Regions from separate parts of the Ruminococcus sp. AM42-11 genome, predicted to be linked through region 1. Evidence: predicted binding sites of a transcription regulator. Region 1 holds the regulator's gene; each other region holds the start of a gene.

Region 1 (5,975 bases):
ATTCAAAGGAGAAGACGGCGAGGAGAGAACGGAGCTGATCCATCACTTTGATACTCCAGGCGTGATCCAGGGTGTTCATAACCTGGACAAATCCATTACCAGCTTTGCAAGATGCTGCTTTAATTATGCCTTAGATACGAAACAGGATCTGTGGTTTGGCGGCAAAGATACCATTTCCAAAACATACGATGGCAAATTTAAAGAAATTTTCCATAATATTTATGAAGCTGAGTTTAAGGAAAAATTTGAGGCCGCAGGCATTACGTTCTTCTATAGTCTGATAGATGATGTAGTAGCCCGTGTAATGAAAGCAGAAGGCGGATTTATCTGGGGCTGTAAGAACTATGACGGGGATGTTATGAGTGACATGATTTCCTCTGCATTTGGTTCTCTGGCAATGATGACTTCTGTACTGGTTTCTCCGGATGGATATTATGAGTATGAGGCAGCTCACGGAACTGTACAGAGACATTACTATCGTCATCTGAAAGGAGAGGAGACCTCTACCAACTCTGTAGCAACAATCTTCGCCTGGACCGGTGCTCTGAGAAAAAGAGGTGAGCTGGATCAGAATCAGGAGCTTATAGAGTTCGCAGATAAACTGGAGAAAGCAACCCTTTCCACTATCGAAGGCGGACAGATGACCAAAGACCTGGCACTGATTACTTCTTTAAAAGATGTAAAAGTCCTTAACAGCCGCGAGTTTATTCTTGCAATCAGAGAGAAGCTTGAGGCCATGTAATAAAACAGACAGCTTTAATAAGTTGTTTAAAGTAAAAATGTTAATATTGTTATAAAAAACAGGAACGGTTTCGGATATTTATATTCGAAATTCGTTCCTGTTTTTGAAATAAATATGAAATGTAAGGCTCAAAAGAGCAGGTTACTGGTAATTTATGCCAGCTCCTCCCATTTCTCATAAAGCCCTTCCAGTTCTTCTGCTATAGCAGCTTTTTCCCGGCTGAGCTTCGTGCATTCTGCCACATTCGTACAGATATCTGGCAGAACCATGGTTTCATCAATTTCTTTATCCCTTGTTTCCAGTTCTTCAATCCGTGCTTCCACTTTCTTCAGCTCATTTTCCCGTTTTCTCTTCAGAGCCTGTTCCTCTTTCTGCTGCTGCCAGGTGAGTTTGGTTTCAGAGACGTTTTCCTTAACTTCCTGAGCGGCGGTCTCCTGAACAGGAGCATAAATCCGGGTCATCTCCTCCTTCTTTTCCAGGTAGTAATCATAATCACCGATATAATTGACAATGGCCTGGTTGGTCAGATCCATAATGCGGGTAGCAGTCTGGTTAATAAAATAACGGTCATGGGAAACGTAGAGGACAGTTCCTGTGTAGCTGTTCAGTGCTTCCTCCAGAATCTCCTTGGATGCAATATCCAGATGGTTGGTAGGCTCATCCAGTATCAGGAAGTTGGCTTCTGAGAGCATCAGCTTCGCCAGGGAAACACGGCCACGTTCACCACCAGAGAGAGAGGAGATCAGCTTAAACACATCATCTCCTGTAAAAAGAAAAGCAGCCAGCATATTGCGGATTTCAGTCTCAGTGAGAGTCGGATATGTGTCTGATATCTCCTGGAAAATAGTTTTCTCCATATGCAGAACATGGTGTTCCTGATCATAGTATCCGATCTGAACCTTGGAACCCAAGGCAAAGCGTCCTGCATCAGCATCCACAATTCCATTGAGAATCTTCAAAATTGTGGTCTTACCAGTACCATTGTTGCCAATCAGGGCAACACGCTCCCCACGTTTGATTTCAAAATTAATATCTGTAAACAAAGTCTGTCCCGGGAAAGCCTTGGAAAGTCCTTCTACAGTAAGTACATCATTTCCACTGATAAAACGTGGTTCTAGGGAAATACGCATCTGGTTATCAATTTCAATTGGTTTCTCAATGCGCTGGATTTTGTCCAGCATTTTTACACGGCTCTCAGCACGCTTAATGGATTTCTCGCGGTTAAAGGAGCGGAGCTTGGTGATAACAGCCTCCTGATGTTTGATCTCTCTTTGCTGGTTCAGGTAAGCCTTGTACTGGGCGTCACGCAGCTGCGCTTTTTTCAGGGCATAAGCGGAATAGTTGCCTTCGTACATTCTCATCTGGGCAGCCTCGATCTCCACGATCTTGGTAACTACCTTGTCCAGAAAATAACGGTCATGAGAAACGATAAATACAGCGCCCGGGTAGTTGAGAAGATAGGTCTCAAGCCATGCAATGCTCTCCATATCCAGATGGTTGGTAGGCTCGTCCAGAAGAAGAATATCCGGTTTGGAAATCAGAAGCTTGCCAAGTGCAACCCGGGTTTTCTGACCTCCGGAAAGGTTCTCAATCTGTTTGCCGTAGTCTTCTTCTTCAAATCCAAGACCTTTTAAAACACCTACGATTTCACTTTTATAAGCGTAGCCGTTTTCCAGCTCAAACTGGTGAGTCAGGCGGGTGTAGCTGTTCATCAGGCTCTCAAGTTTGTCTCCTGCTACGTATTTCATTTCCTGCTCCAGAGAACGGATCTTGTCCTCCATATCCAAAATGTACTGCTTGGTGGTCATCAGTTCTTCGTAAATGGTGTGATGACCGTGGATATCCTGGTACTGGGCCAGATAACCGATCTTCTTATCCTTGGCAATGACCACCTGACCGGAATCCGCGGAAATCTCCTCCATGATAATACGAAGAAGAGTTGTTTTCCCCGCACCGTTATTGCCGATGAGAGCGGCCTTTTCCCGTTCTTCTATGTGAAAAGAAGCATCCTGCAGGATCACCTTTTCCCCAAAAGATTTGCAGATGCTCTGACATGATAAAATCATAAGTTCCTCCTTAAAAAGGCGGTTCTGTATACACAGAAACAGCATTATTAGAATGTTCAATAGTATATTATACTTGAAAAATTTATTTTTTGAAAGAATAATTGTCAAATCACAAAAAAATTTGCAAAAATTTGTAATTCTGCACAACTTTAATTGACAAGAAAATAACATTTCGGTATAATTGACATAGTGTTACGCGGGCTGCCGTTTACAGGTAATGTTCCGCGATGCGTTTTTAGCGGAAAAATACAGGCAGCGGAAACAAGGAGGGGAACATTTTGGATGCAAAAGAGATCTCAAAGGCGGTAATTAAGAGATTGCCAAGATATTATCGCTATCTGGGGGAGCTGATGGAAGAGAAGGTGGAACGTATATCTTCCAACGACTTGAGTAAAAAAATGCATGTGACTGCTTCGCAGATCCGACAGGATTTAAATAATTTCGGCGGTTTTGGACAGCAGGGATATGGATATAATGTAGAATATCTTTATACAGAAATTGGTAAAATACTGGGACTGGACACTATTCATCCCATGATCATCCTGGGTGCAGGTAATCTGGGACAGGCACTTGCCAATTATGGAGACTTCGAAAAACGTGGCTTCCGCCTGGTAGGGATTTTTGACGTAAACCCGGTTTTGGAGGGGATTTCCGTTCGCGGGATTGAGATTCAGATGGTTAGCAGTCTCCCGGAATTTATCAGGGAGAATCAGGTGGAGATTGCCATTCTGACCCTGCCGAAGAATAAGGCCAAGGAGATGGCGAAGGTTCTTATTGACAATGGAATCAAGGCAATCTGGAATTTTGCCCATACAGATCTTGATGCCCCGGAGGATGTGATCGTGGAGAATGTTCATCTGTCCGAGAGCCTGATGGCTCTGTCTTACAACTTAAGCCAGTATCGTAACGAACATAAAGAAAACAAAGAATAAAAGTCAAAGAGGACTGCTGCTTGTCTCGCTGAAGGATTTACAGGAGACCGGGCGGCAGTTTTGCATTAGGAGTGGCCTTATGAAAAAAGTTGTAACCTGCAGTCAGATGAAGCTGCTTGACCATGGCACTATTCATAATATGCATGTTTCCTCCCTGGTTCTCATGGAGAGGGCGGCACTTGCCACAGCAGAAGAGATCCGGAAATATCTGGAAAAGAAAAACGGTTCTGCTAATTTGAAAAAAGAACGGATTCTGACCGTCTGCGGATCTGGCAATAACGGAGGTGACGGCATTGCCATTGCAAGACTTCTGCATCTGGCGGGAATCCGTTCTGAGATTTATCTTGCAGGAAATCCGGATAAAATGACAGAAGAAACCCGACATCAGTGGGATATTGCCATGAGCTACCAGGTACCGGTAATGAATAACCCTGTATGGGATGAATATACTGTTATAGTAGACGGAATTTTCGGCGTTGGACTCTCCAGAGAGATTACCGGGAATTACAAAGAGATAATTGACCATATGAATGAAGCTCCTGCGTATAAAGCAGCGGTGGATATTCCGTCTGGCATTCATGGAGATACGGGAGCTGTTCTTGGAACTGCTTTTGAGGCAAATCTTACCGTAACATTTGCGTATAAAAAACGTGGGCTTTGTCTGTATCCGGGAAGAGCTTATGCTGGCAGAACTGTGGTGGCGGATATTGGAATTTATGACCGGGACCGTGATGGCAGTGAGCTTGCAAGCAAGGCTGCCTGGCATATAGAAAAATCTGACGTGAAAACTCTTCCGGCAAGAAAACCATGGGGAAATAAAGGAACATTTGGCAAGGTCCTTCTTGTAGCGGGCTCAAAGGGAATGTGCGGAGCAGCCTGTCTGAGTGCCAGTGCAGCACTTCATGGAGGCACCGGAATGGTGAAGATCCAGACTGTGGAAGAGAACCGGATTCCTTTACAGAGCCTTTTGCCTGAGGCAATGCTGACCAGCGAATTTGATGAGGAAGCCAATAAGAAAAATTTAAACTGGTGTGATGTGCTGGTGATCGGTCCAGGGCTTGGAACTGAAGGCTCAGGAAAGGAAAGAATGCTTTGGTTCCTGGAAAACGGAGCAAAAGCAGGAAAGCCTGTTATACTGGATGCAGATGGTCTGAATATTCTGGCAATGCATCCACAGTGGATGAAATTCATAGGGGAACAGACCATTCTCACACCCCACATGGGCGAGATGAGCCGTCTTTGCGGCTTGGATGTATCAGAACTAAAGGAAGACCCTGTAGCCCGTGCATATCAGTATGCAGAGAAAAGTGGCGGTGTTCTGGTACTGAAAGACGCATGTACAGTAGTGACTGACCGGAATGAAAAGCTGTATCTGAATCTTTCTGGTAATTCGGGAATGGCCACAGCAGGAAGCGGAGATGTGCTTTCCGGTATTATCGCATCTGTTCTCTGCATGTATTTAAGCTGTGAGGAAGAACGGGAGCTTTCCTATAAAGCTGCCATGGCGGTGTATATTCACGGTCTTTGCGGTGATATTGCCAGAGAGAAAAAAGGATCTCACGGCATGACGGCGAAGGATATGATCGAAGCCCTGCCGGAAGTTTTGAAACTGGCAGAAGTTCAGAGTAAAGGATGAGAATTGTGACGTACATTTTGCAGAACGCCTTTTGAGGCATGCTCTGATAAATTTAGAAAATCGAGGAAAATGTTATGGAAAAATACAGCAGAATCAAAGCATTGATTTCTCTTGATGCAATCAGATATAATTTTGAACAGATGAAGAAGAACATAAAAGAGGGAACAAAGATCATCGCAGTGATCAAAGCGGATGCATATGGTCACGGTGCAGTACCTATTGCGAGAATGCTTGAGGAATTTGATTATATATGGGGATTTGCTGCGGCTACAGCCCAGGAGGCATTACAGCTTCGAAAAGCCGGGATCACAAGACCGATTCTGATCCTGGGACTGGTATTTGAAGAATATTATAAGAAACTTGCCGAAAATGATGTGCGCATGGCCGTCTGTGATTATGAGACAGCCAGAAAGTTTAACAAAGCTGCTGAAGCAGCGGGCAAAAAAGGTCTGATCCATCTGGCTGCGGATACCGGCATGACCAGGATCGGATTTAAGGACAGCGAAGAGAGTCTGGAGGAAATCCGCAGAATTGCAGCTCTTCCCAATGTGGAAATTGAAGGTTTATTCACTCACTTTGCAAGAGCAGATGAATACGAC
Region 2 (5,975 bases), on a different contig from region 1:
TGCAGCAATGAAACTGTTGGAGACTGGTGCTTATGATGTGAAAATGACCATGCGTGATATCTTTGTCTTTCAATTTTCAGGACCAAAGTCATTAACAATTATAGAAAAACTTACGAATACGAATCTTCATGATCTAGCATTTTTGCAATTTCGTAAGGTAAGTATTCCGGGACTGAATATTGAAGTGGAAGTGAACAGGATTGGGATGAGTGGAACACTTGCATATGAAATTCGTGGTTTAAAAGAAGATGGTCCCAATGTATATCATGCGGCTTATGAGATCGGAAAACCTATGGGATTAAAGAGGCTTGGATGGCGGAGTTATCCGGTGAATCATGCTTTTGGAGGATATCCGCAAGTTACGGTATCATTTGAGAGCGCTTCCTATAAAGATCCGAAGGTTGTAGAAATGTCACCTGCAAATATTTCATATACTGGAAGTGTTGAACCAGAGAATCTTCGTGCACGTTTCCGGACGCCGGTAGAGGTTGGCTGGCAATGGATGGCAAAATTGGATCATGACTTTATTGGAAGAAAAGCTCTTGAGAAAGAAATGTCAAATCCTCAAAAGATGATTGTATCTTTAATTTGGAATCCGGAAGATATTTTAGATGTACAGGCATCTTTGTATGGAGAGGGGGAGCCTTATAAGCAGATGGAGTATCCCTGTTGCGTTCCGGGCATGTGTGGAGGACATCAGGACTATGTTACCACAAGGGATGGCAAGGTTATTGGGTTATCCAGTAGTGCGGTATATAGTTCCCATTATCATAAAATGATTTCTGAATGTACCATAGATATGGAATATGCCAAAGAGTGCGAAGAAGTGATTGTAAAATGGGGCGATTATGGAAAGCGTATAAAGGATATCCGTGCAGTAATTGCAAAATTTCCATTAAATGATCTGGTTGAGAATAAAAATTATGATATTAGTTCTTGTCCGTATGGCTTTGAAGAATGAAGGGAGTTTCCATGAGTAAAAAAAATAGAAAATGGCTGGTATTTACGATTATGTGTCTTGCATATATGCCGGGAAGTTATGCACAATACCAGTTATCCGTGTATGCCCCGGAACTAATACAATCTTTTGGACTTACAACATCGCAGTTTTCATCTTTATTTACGGCGCCTATGATTGTAGCAATTTTCTTGAGTTTTGTAGGAGGAATGATTTCTGACAAGGTTGGTTCAAAGAAAGTCATTAATATTTCATTTGTTATAGCTGGAATTGGAATGATTGGGAGAGTTTTTGCAAATAGCTATATGCCATTTTTTCTTTGCATGGCATTAACCGGTTTCTCCAATATGTTTGTCAATATTAATGCATCCAAGATTACTGCAAGTTGGTTTGAGCAGGAAAAGCTAGGAATTTTGATGGGCATATTTGCATTTTGCGGACAACTTCCGGGAGCATTTGCGACAGCAACGACGGCAGTTTTGTTTGATAGCAGGACATCTGCTTTTATTGTATCAGCAATATTCTGTATTAGTGTATTTGTTTTATGGTTGCTTTTTGTGAAAGATAAGCCAGAGGATACAATGGAAGAAAGGGAGAAGATAGATCAGGAAAATCAACCTTCCATTGGGGATTCTCTTAAGGTAGTACTTTCTAATAAAGGTATATGGCTAGTTTCTATTTGTATTATGATGGCTCTTGGCAGTACGGTAACTTTATCCACTTTTATGCCGATGGCATTGCAGACCATGTATGGAATAGATTTGAAAGTATGTGGTACGATTGCATCTATGTTGACATTGGGAAATTGTATTGGTTCTATTACAGGTCCCATTGTATTCTCTAAAATCAAAAATGTTAAAGTGTTTGTATCAGGAGCTGCCGTGTTGAGTTTTGCCGGAATTATTATGTGTTGGAGATTTCCGTCCATATTCGTTTTACACATACTGGTTCTTTATACTGGAATTATGCTTGGAGCGTCAATGCCTATTTTCCTTTCCGCACCGGTTTTGTTAGAAGGACTTGGAACTAAATATGCAGGAAGTGCGGCGGGTGTCATCTCTACATTACAGCTTCTTGGAGCTGTTTTGATTCCAACTTATATATTAACACCGATTGCGGGAGATAATTATAGTTTGTTGTTTATGCTTGCATCCATATGTATGGTAATTATGTTCCTCTGTGGGCTGTTACTCCCTCAGTTCGGAAACAATCAAAAGTAAGAATCACAAAATAAATGAAAATCTTCCTATGTTGCAATGAAATTGCTGTCGCAAGCCAAATTTCAAGCATAGGAGGATGTCCAAATTAAAGTGTTTCGCAGATGAGGCAGGATATTAATAAATAGAGAAGCATATTTTCATCCAGGTAATCCAGTGAAATATGGAGCAGGTCTTCGATTTTTCGTAGCCGGTAGATCAAGGTGTTTCTATGAAGATGAAGCGTCCGGGCAGTCTCCGCTATATTTCTTCCGTTGATAAGATAGCATTTTAAATTATGAATGAGTGTGAGATCCTGCTCCATATGGCTTTGCCACAGGGATAAAACAGCTGGGTGGCAGAAGCCCGGCAAGGAGTTTTTTTCCTTAAGGACGCCATATAAAACATGTAGAAAGGCTTCATCAAACCTTTGAATATGTTTTTGAGGCTCCAAAGGGTAAGATTTCATAAGCCTGCATTGTCCATATGCCATGGAAAGCTCCGTGAATCTAAAAAAACGGGTGCTTATATAGACCTTAAGGGAAAGCCGTTTTAGCAAATCCTCCAGTGCGGCGTATGATTTTTCATAATCAGGATCAAAATCCCGCCTGCGGCAAACCGCAACAATAGAATGTTCAAAATAGAGGACAACTCCATGAGGCAGAATGTTTTTTATCTGATGAATATAGGCAGACTGACGGGTATCCGAGACGTCAGATTCCGGAAGGGAAAATTGATAAAGATACCAAATATCCTGGTTCGTATAATTTCTGGCTTGGAGATAATAAGAGGTAGAAAGCTCATCTGCCGGATATCCCTGTAAAAGCCGTATAACATAATAGTTTTCTTCATCCTGCAAAAGAAAAGGCTGAATCTGGTGATTCATAGCAAGCTCTGTAAAATGAACGACTTCTAATAACAAAGCCTTTTGTGCTTCCGTAAAGGGACCGTTTATATCTGTCGTACCGAATGCTCCAAAGTTTTTTCCCTCAAAATAAAGCGGAGCGGTCAGAGAGTGATGGGATGGATCCTGACGAAAGACGCTGGAGATTAAGCGGTTTCCGCTGTGAATTTCCTGCATAACTCTCTGGTGTTCGTCAGGATATATGGATTCTGTCGGTGTAAAGCCGAAATTGATAACCTCGTCCCAGAGAGTTCCCTCGATTTTTTCCTGAAATTTCCCGGTATAATGCAGCAGCTTTCCGGTTGGAGAAAAAGGGCAATCGGGTTGCAAAGAAAGGTGGTCGCATAATCAAGCAGATCTGAAACGTCTTTGTTTTCGATAATTATATTTAGGCATTGCTCATACCAGGCATAGTACTTATCAAAAATATCCAGAAACTCACGGAATACCTTATGAAAAGGCTCGTCCGTATATAAGATGGCGGCATGCTCCATCCAGGAAGGGTTTATCTGTCCCTCCCTTGATCCGGTTTTGGTACAGAAAATCAGGAAACGGGGCTTACGTATATCCCATTCCCTATCAAGGAAAGAGCTCTCTTGTGTTAAATACAGAAAATCATTATCGATTATTTCCATGGAATCATCAAGCATGCGGGCATGCCGGAATAATTGATCTAAGACCGTAGATTTATAAAAAATCCTGTATTTATCAGGAATCCAGTCAAGGATGACAGAAATGCTCATAGATTTCATTGCAAAAAACTCCTTTGGTTATTTTTGACGAAAAAAGACGGTATAAATGAATTATATAACTGATGACGGGAGATGGCAACTGCCTTACTATAAATATATAGGAAACACTGTTCAGGCGCCGACAGTTAGAGAGGAGATAATATAATTCAGACAAAAGGAGGGAGGCAATAAAAAGAGCTGAGTGAGCATCCTATAAAGGGGTATCGATTTTTTAATATTATAACTATATAGTTGAAAGGATTATTTTTTATGAAAAAGATATTGTTAAATGGAGTAGACGGGAATTTTGGAAGCAGATCAGCCCGTGTATTGCTGGAAAAATATCCTCATGAAGCTTTGATTTTTACGGCTCCAACAAAAAATGGTCTTGAAAAATACCAGGCAATGGGCATTGAAACCAGAATTGCCGATTTTAACAATGCGGAAAAACTGACGGAAGCATTTAAAGATGCGGATACAGTTATTCTGATCTCCATGCCATTCGTTGGACCGAAAAGAAGAGCGGCACATAAAATTGCAATTGATGCGGCTGTGGCGGCAGGTGTAAACAAACTGGTTTATACATCGATTGTAGGAGCCGGACATGAGGATATCAATGCTTACGAAGTAAACGATCATGTATGGACCGAAAGGTATATCAAAAAACAGCCCATCCATTATTTGATTCTTCGGGATTCCCAATATGCGGAAGCAATGGTCTCCACATTTGTGGAAGCAGTTGAAAATACAAACGGCATCATCCGCAATAACATGGGAGATGGGAAAATGGCATTTGTTTCGAGGGATGACTGTGCGCTTGCGGCGGCCTGTGCGGCAATGTCTGATTGGGAAGATCGAATTGTTGATATAAATGGAGCCGAGCTTCTGACAATTGCACAGTACATGGCAATCGCCTCGGAGGTTACGGGTAAAAAGACGGAATATCAATATATCAACGATGATGAGATGTATGAGTTCTTTGACTCCATCGGCGTTCCAAGGACAACGGAGGAAATGTGGGCGGACACGGCGAAGAACTTTCCATTTTGCTCAGATGGAATGGTGTCCTTTGGCAGGGCAATCCGTCTGAATCAAATGAGTACATTTACAGATGATTTTGAAAAGCTGACAGGGCAAAAGCCCATCACGGTAAGAGAAATGTTTGAAGATATGGAAAATCATTTAATCGGAACAAGAACATCTACAGATAATTAAAAACAGTAGGAGGACGAAAAATGGCAGAAATGATGAATCCGGCGCTGGAAGGCGCCACCTTATTGTTCCCACAGGGATCTTTTATTACGGCATATGCTTATACGGGCGTGGAGGATGAGATCAAGGCATATCAGACCAGCGCATGGATTGGAACAGCGCTTATGACATCCCCCATTTATGATGTATACGGACCGGATGCCGTTAAATTAATGGGACAGGTTTGTACAAATGATTTTACCACGCTGGGAATGAACGGCATACGCCATGCCGTAATGTGCAATGAGAAAGGTCAGATTCTGACAGACGGCGTTGTAATCCGTATCGGAGAAGATCGTTACAGAACCTACTGGCTTGATCCGGTGATCTCTTATTATGTCAATACATCAGATCTGGATGTGCATGGCGAAAACATGAGCGGAAAGGAATATTTTATCCAGATTGACGGTGAAAAGTCCTTAGAGATTCTGGAAAACGCATTCCAGGCTAATCTTCACGACATCAAATTCGGCAGACATAGAATCCAGGAGGTAAACGGAAAACAGGTACGCATCATCCGGCTTGGCATGTCCGGCAACCTTGCTTATGAAATTCACGGAGATATGGCGGATTATGCGGAGATCTATAATCTGGTATGGGCGGCAGGTGAAAAGCTGGGAGCAAGAAAGCTTGGGCTCCAGGCTTATAACATGTTTAACCATACGGAGGCCGGATTCCCGAATATCAATCTTCACTATCCGCTTCCGTGGCTGGAAACCAGCGAGAAAATGACAGAATATATGCGCACAGTGCCTCAGTTATCCATGTTCAATCTCAATCGAAGGCTTCTCGGAAGTGTGGGGGATGATCTTCAGGCTCGCTTTGTTACTCCCTATGATGTGGGATGGGATTTCCTGATTAAATACAATCATGACTTCATTGGAAAAGAAGCCCTCCTTGAAATGTCGAAAAAGCCCCAAAAAAAATGCGTAACC
Region 3 (5,975 bases), on a different contig from region 1:
GAAGCAAAACGAAGAACAAAGTGCTCGCATTGCTGAGCTTTCTGCTGAGATTACAAGTCTGAACCAGACCATCCGAGAACTGAAAGAGCAGTTAAACAAAAACTCAAAAAACAGTTCCAAGCCACCTTTATCTGACGGACTTAAGAAGCATGATTGTAAAACACAAACAGCACCAGTTATCATTGGAAATAATGTATGGATTGGTGGCGGGGCTATTATTTTACCAGGAGTTACTATCGGAGATAATGTTGTGATTGGAGCAGGCAGTATTGTAACAAAAAGTATTCCCGACAATGTGATTGCTGCAGGCAGTCCTTGCAGAGTGATCCGTAGGAATCAGTAACAAACATGTTTTATCCAGATAAATATATAAGTGGGAGGTATTATGCCTGAAATACGGAAGAAAATTGAATTACTACAGAAAATTGCACATCGATTTAATGAGGCAAATATAGAGTGGGCTTTAGGCGCATCTATGCTGCTGTACTTTAAAGGTATTATTTCAGAATTTCATGATATTGATTTAATGGTCTCTGTTCATGATGCTGAACAGGTCCGAACAATTTTATCAGAAATGGGAGAACTTCACGCACCGGCTTCTGCTTCTGATCCAATGTATCGTACAAAGGTATTCATGGAATTCACCATTGATTCTGTAGATATTGACGTTATGGCTGGATTTTCTATTGTAAGCGAAGGGAAGGTTTATGATTGTTCTCTTGACAAAGAACAAATCGTGGAACGAATGACACTTGGAACAGAAATCGTTCCTTTGCAATCGCTGCGATTATGGTGTAAATACTATCGGCTGATGGGGAGAAACAAAAAAGCTGACATGATTGAAAATAATTGTAAATAAATATAGTATCTGATATATGTAAAAAAGGAAACTGCCTGGAATTATCCGACAGTTTCTTTTTTATTTGCAGAATTGTTGTGGTCAAGCTTTTTTGTAACTGATGTTATTCTAATTCATTTGACATCTTTTCGCTAATAGTATGATAGATTTCCTTTGTCGCTGAATCATTTGCACCATTTACGACCAATATTTTTCCATTTATACTCATGACTACATATGAATGACAGGATGAATGGGTATACCGGATATAATCTCCATAGACATCATTTCTAAAATTTCCCATAGCATATTTAAGATTTCCTAAACCATTGGTTCTATAATCATTCCAGCTCTGAGATGAATTTTCTTCATATGAGATACTGTCAATCTGCGTATAGTCTACTGTATAATCGCTCCAGCCTTGTGCCTCAATAGTAAAATCTTTATCCTCGAAACGAATCTCAATACTTCCCAAAAACAACGTCCATATACCGAATATAATGGTTAAAATGGCTATGATACCTGATACTCCAATTGTTTTTTTGTTATACTGAATTTTTAATTTTTCTCCGGTTGCTATCTTTTTCTTATAAAAGAGATAAGAATAGAGAATGCTGATGATTGCAGCTGCCATAATGCTTACGATATACAAAACAAGAGCAGCCATACTTTCCTCAAAAAGACCACAAAGCATACACAGAATACCTGATGCCATCCATAGTTTCCCACTGAATCTATGAGTTGCATTCCAATTTTCTTCATCCTGCAATGTCCATATAACCCGGATCCCTATCGTATTGTTCTGTTTTACCTTTGGCAGATAATTTCCTATAACCATGAACAGTAAGCCTGTTCCATAATACATGAATGCCATAAACAGGTTCTCCATATCTGCCCCGGTATTTACCAATCTGGCAATGCCATTATAGAGCAATGTAATAACAGGTATCATCCATATAGCCATTCCTATAACTTTAGGGCTCTGTTGTCGGCTTCTGTTATCATAAAATATGATTGCTACAAATATACAGTGCGTTACTACAAAAAATACATTTATCCATTTACCGTGTGTACTCGTAAAACCGACCAGGACTCCTACAAAAATTACCAGTATAGAGCTGATTAATGAACCTCTATATTTTTTTATCATTTCCTTCATTATCTGATTCTCCTTTCAAATTTGTGATCCACAGCATGACATCTTCCAATACGGAAGTGTTTAATTCATAATAAATAAACTTTCCTTCTCTTTGGTTTCGGATCAAATCAGCTTCCTTCAATATTGCCAGATGTCTTGATATGGATGCTCCCGTCACTGAAAAATGTTCGCATATTTCTCCAGCTGAAAGCCGCCCATTCTTCAATAAGTTCAAAATCTCACGTCGTATTGGATCTGCCAGTGCTTTTAATGTATCCTGTATACCCAAAAATTCATCACACCCCTTTATTTAACATTTAACCTAATTGTTAAATATATTATAATGCAAGGGATATCATGTGTCAAGAACCAGTTACTTCAAAAAACTGCCTGGGTAGTAAATAAAGACAGAAGCATGGTTTTCCCTGTTCTGCAGAAACAGATCTGTTTGATGCCGCCATCCTTGCCCATCCGGAGAAGATTATTGTCAAACGTCTCCTGAAAAGTGAATGCCTGGCAGGGCGTGAGCCATACTAGAAAACTGAAATTCACTTATTTGCAACATAAAAGCTCTATCGTATTTTGAAGCACCAAAAATCTAACTTTTGGACAGATCAAAATACGATAGAGCTTTTTGTTATTAGAATCAGCGAGCTTTTTGTGGAAGCTGGCAGTTATAAGCGATTCCAAGCGGTGTGACCAAAAGGGGATGAACCGGCCGGTAAACTGGAAGGTTCAGCTTCTTCTCAAACACGCTGGTAAATTCCTGAAAGCTTGCAGAGCCGCCTACCACATAAACTGCAGGTATCTCATAGCCTTTCAGAAATTTCTCGGTAATGGATGCCATTTTTTCAACCGTTGCCTTAATAACCGGAAAAATTTCCTTCTCTTTTTCCGGAGTGGTCTTCAGAACCTCTGCCTCTTCGTAGGGAATCCGGTAATGACCGGCAACTGTCATTGTCATATGGCTGCCCCCAGTTGCCTCGTCATCCGTATAGATTACCTTGCCATCCTTGAGGATGCTGATGCCGGTTGTGCCGCCGCCCACATCTACAACTGCACCGTCGGTAATCTTTAATACAGCAGCGGCCGCAGTAGGTTCGTCAACAATGTTGGTCACTTCGAAACCGGCACCTTCCAATACATATCCAATGCTCTTCACACTGCCTTCTGAAACTCCCGGAGGAATGGCAGCAGCGGCATAGAGAAGCTCCGTGCCCAGCTTTTCTTCCAGTTCTTCTTTTAATTTTGTAACCAGTTGAACAGATTCGTAATAATTCACAATAACACCGTCACGGATTGCATGGGAGGGTGCAGAGACACCGGCAATAGGACGATTCGTACTATCTACAACTGCAAGAACCGTGTTCGCAGTACCAAGATCCACGCCTACCTTCAAACGCCCTCTGAATTTTTTACATTCACCAGTGCGTACCAGTTCTGCAAAATTTGATAAAGTTCTGTTTTTTAGTTCCATATCCGAACACTCCATTTCTAATAAATCTGGAAGCTGTGAATCAGTGTACTGATACATTCATATTTTGCAGTGATTCACAGCGATAATGTATTTATTATATATGAAAAAAGGCGAAAAAACAATAATTTTGCCCGGAATATGGCTCATTGCCGGCGTAAATTAAAATGGCAAAGTAAGCTGATCCAGTAGCTTTAAACAGTCCTCCTTTGAATATACCATAGGACTTCCTGGCAGTGACTGAACGAAATCCTGAAAGATCCGGCACAATGACTCGTCTGAAATGTGAATATTACAACAATATGCGCCAAATAAAAAAGCGTTCGTCGGGTAAATATTAATCTGGTTTTGCGCACTGACAGAAATGGACAGATAGTCAGGAAATTCTTCTGTTTCTACAGCATTGTTTGAAGATGGAACTGTGGTGGCTTATGGGCAGGGTGTGTTATATAAAGATGGATCTGTAATTGAATATCATGGAACAGAAATTAAGAAACTTATAGTAAATGAAGGAGTTACAGGTATTGGTGGTTCACTTTGCTATAATCTGCCATATTTGAAGAGCGTATTCCTTCCCGAAAGTGTTACTAAAATCGGAACCGGGTGTTTTGCAGAATGTACTTCATTGCAGGAAGTAACACTTCCATCCAATTTGCAAACAATTGCATATGACGTTTTTAAAAATTGCTATTCATTACAGAAAGTAACAATGCCATCTAATTTAAATCATATTGGTACGAGCACTTTCGAAAATTGTAAGAATTTAAAAGAAATTCTTTTGCCAGATACATTAAGTTCTATTGGTGAGAATGCATTTAAAGGATGCAGCGTACTTAAAGCAATCAATATTCCTGGAAATGTAAAAGAAATTGGGGATTCAGCATTTGAGGAATGTGTCAGCTTAGATGAAATAACAATTCCCCATTCTATAGTCCTTGGGAAAGGTGTTTTTTGCAGTTGTACCGCTTTAAAAACAGTTATCTTTGAAGCTGATCCTGAATTAAGCAAAATTCCAAATTATGCATTTGAGAATTGTATCAGTCTGACATCAGTAACGTTTTCTGATAATACTTCAGATATTGGAAACAATGCATTTTCTGGATGTGTTAGTTTGTCAGAAATAACTTTACCCAAAGAGCTTATTGAGCTCGGAATGGAAGCATTTAAAGAATGCACAAGTTTAAAAAATGTTCACTTTACTAATACCCAACCCTGCAGAATAGGGGAAGCAGCATTCCAGTATTGTAGCAGCTTGGAAAGTATCAATATTGTAGGAGATATTGGAGCTGATGCATTTAATAGTTGCACAAATTTAAAAACTGCTCATATATCCGATGGATATATTTGGGGTAGAGCTTTTAAAGATTGTATTAACCTAACTGAGATAACTTTACCTGAGAATCTTGGTTGGATTGATGAAGAAGTGTTCAGTGGCTGCACCAGTCTAAAAAATATTAGCCTGGATGGTTATTTATTTGAAATACGAAAAAAAGCGTTTTATAACTGTTCGAGTTTGCGTGAAATTATACTTCCACACACCTTTTATGCATTGGAAAATGAAGCATTTGTCGGTTGTTCAAATCTGGAATCCATAACCTTTTTATATGATGAACAAAATGCAGCACGGGATGAATGGCCGTTTATTGATCCTTCCGCAGTTGAAGGATGTGTAAACTTAAAAACTATTTATGGTTACAATGGCTGGGGACTGGATTATGACGCAAAAAAAATAGGTGCTGAATTTATTGCACTTGACAAAACACCAGATGTTATCCCATCTTTTTCCATAGAACTAGGAAAATATTCTGAAACTGATGCTGTAAAAATTTTCTGGAAAAAATGCCCTGATGTATCTGGGTATGAGATGGAGATTAGTAGCTCATCATATTTTTCGCAGTGGGCAGATACATCTGTATACCGAAAACTTGATAATACTCAAGATTTCACTTACTGGTTTGAGGCCGAACCAGACTGTACGTATTATGTACGCATGAGAGCATATAACCATTATGTAGAAACCAGCTACGGTGAATGGTCTCAGCCCCAATCATTTATCATTACACGCGACAAATTGACGCCGACCATTACGCCATCGCCCACAGCAACGCCAGCTCCAACTGATACACCAAAGCCAACTGCTGTGCCAAAACCGACCACTGCGCCAAAACCAACCACAATCCCAACGCCATCCAAGGCTCCATCACCACAAGCACCATCATCAAAGCCAACTATGAAGGTAAATATGTCCAGCCTTGTTTTAAAAACCAGACAACGTAGCAGTGCCCTGAAAGTAACTGGTTTGGCGCCTGGCGATTTCGTAAAATCCTGGAAATCGGGGAACACAAAAATCGTCACGGTAACCGGAAATCCAAATGGAACCTGTAAGTTAAAAGCAGGTACAAAAAGTGGAAAAACCACGCTCACAATTACACTAAACAGTGGCCTCACCAAAAAAATACCTGTCCGTGTCCAGAAAACGACCGTTCGGACGCAGAAAATTACAGGCATCCCGAAAAAGCTTGTTT

Evidence for each region. Region 1 encodes Rex, which represses fermentation and respiration genes when NADH is low (regulators of the CRP and FNR family bind a similar motif). Its sites were predicted from a motif close to ATTGTTAANNNNTTAACAAT; they were not measured.
Region 2: a site for Rex is predicted at 4,018-4,037, ahead of DW904_RS16730 (NmrA family NAD(P)-binding protein). Genes of this name have one in related genera too.
Region 3: a site for Rex is predicted at 3,733-3,752, ahead of eutJ (ethanolamine utilization protein EutJ). Genes of this name have one in related genera too.

The regions. Positions count from the first base shown of each region.
Region 1 is NZ_QUIO01000006.1:31,895-37,869, reverse strand. It holds gene DW904_RS05345 (NADP-dependent isocitrate dehydrogenase) at 1-742, shown strand, start outside; gene DW904_RS05340 (ABC-F family ATP-binding cassette domain-containing protein) at 895-2,808, opposite strand; gene DW904_RS05335 (redox-sensing transcriptional repressor Rex) at 3,087-3,740, shown strand; gene DW904_RS05330 (NAD(P)H-hydrate dehydratase) at 3,820-5,376, shown strand; gene alr (alanine racemase) at 5,451-5,975, shown strand, end outside.
Region 2 is NZ_QUIO01000032.1:43,443-49,417, reverse strand. It holds gene DW904_RS16750 (aminomethyltransferase family protein) at 1-961, shown strand, start outside; gene DW904_RS16745 (MFS transporter) at 973-2,178, shown strand; gene DW904_RS16740 (helix-turn-helix domain-containing protein) at 2,264-3,235, opposite strand; gene DW904_RS16735 (hypothetical protein) at 3,205-3,810, opposite strand; gene DW904_RS16730 (NmrA family NAD(P)-binding protein) at 4,060-5,004, shown strand; gene DW904_RS16725 (aminomethyltransferase family protein) at 5,025-5,975, shown strand, end outside.
Region 3 is NZ_QUIO01000057.1:13,583-19,557, forward strand. It holds partial or broken gene DW904_RS24335 (DUF6444 domain-containing protein) at 1-154, shown strand, start outside; partial or broken gene DW904_RS20605 (DapH/DapD/GlmU-related protein) at 155-343, shown strand; gene DW904_RS20610 (DUF1897 domain-containing protein) at 386-859, shown strand; gene DW904_RS20615 (SdpI family protein) at 963-1,997, opposite strand; gene DW904_RS20620 (autorepressor SdpR family transcription factor) at 1,972-2,265, opposite strand; gene eutJ (ethanolamine utilization protein EutJ) at 2,623-3,453, opposite strand; gene DW904_RS24700 (leucine-rich repeat protein) at 3,875-5,975, shown strand, end outside.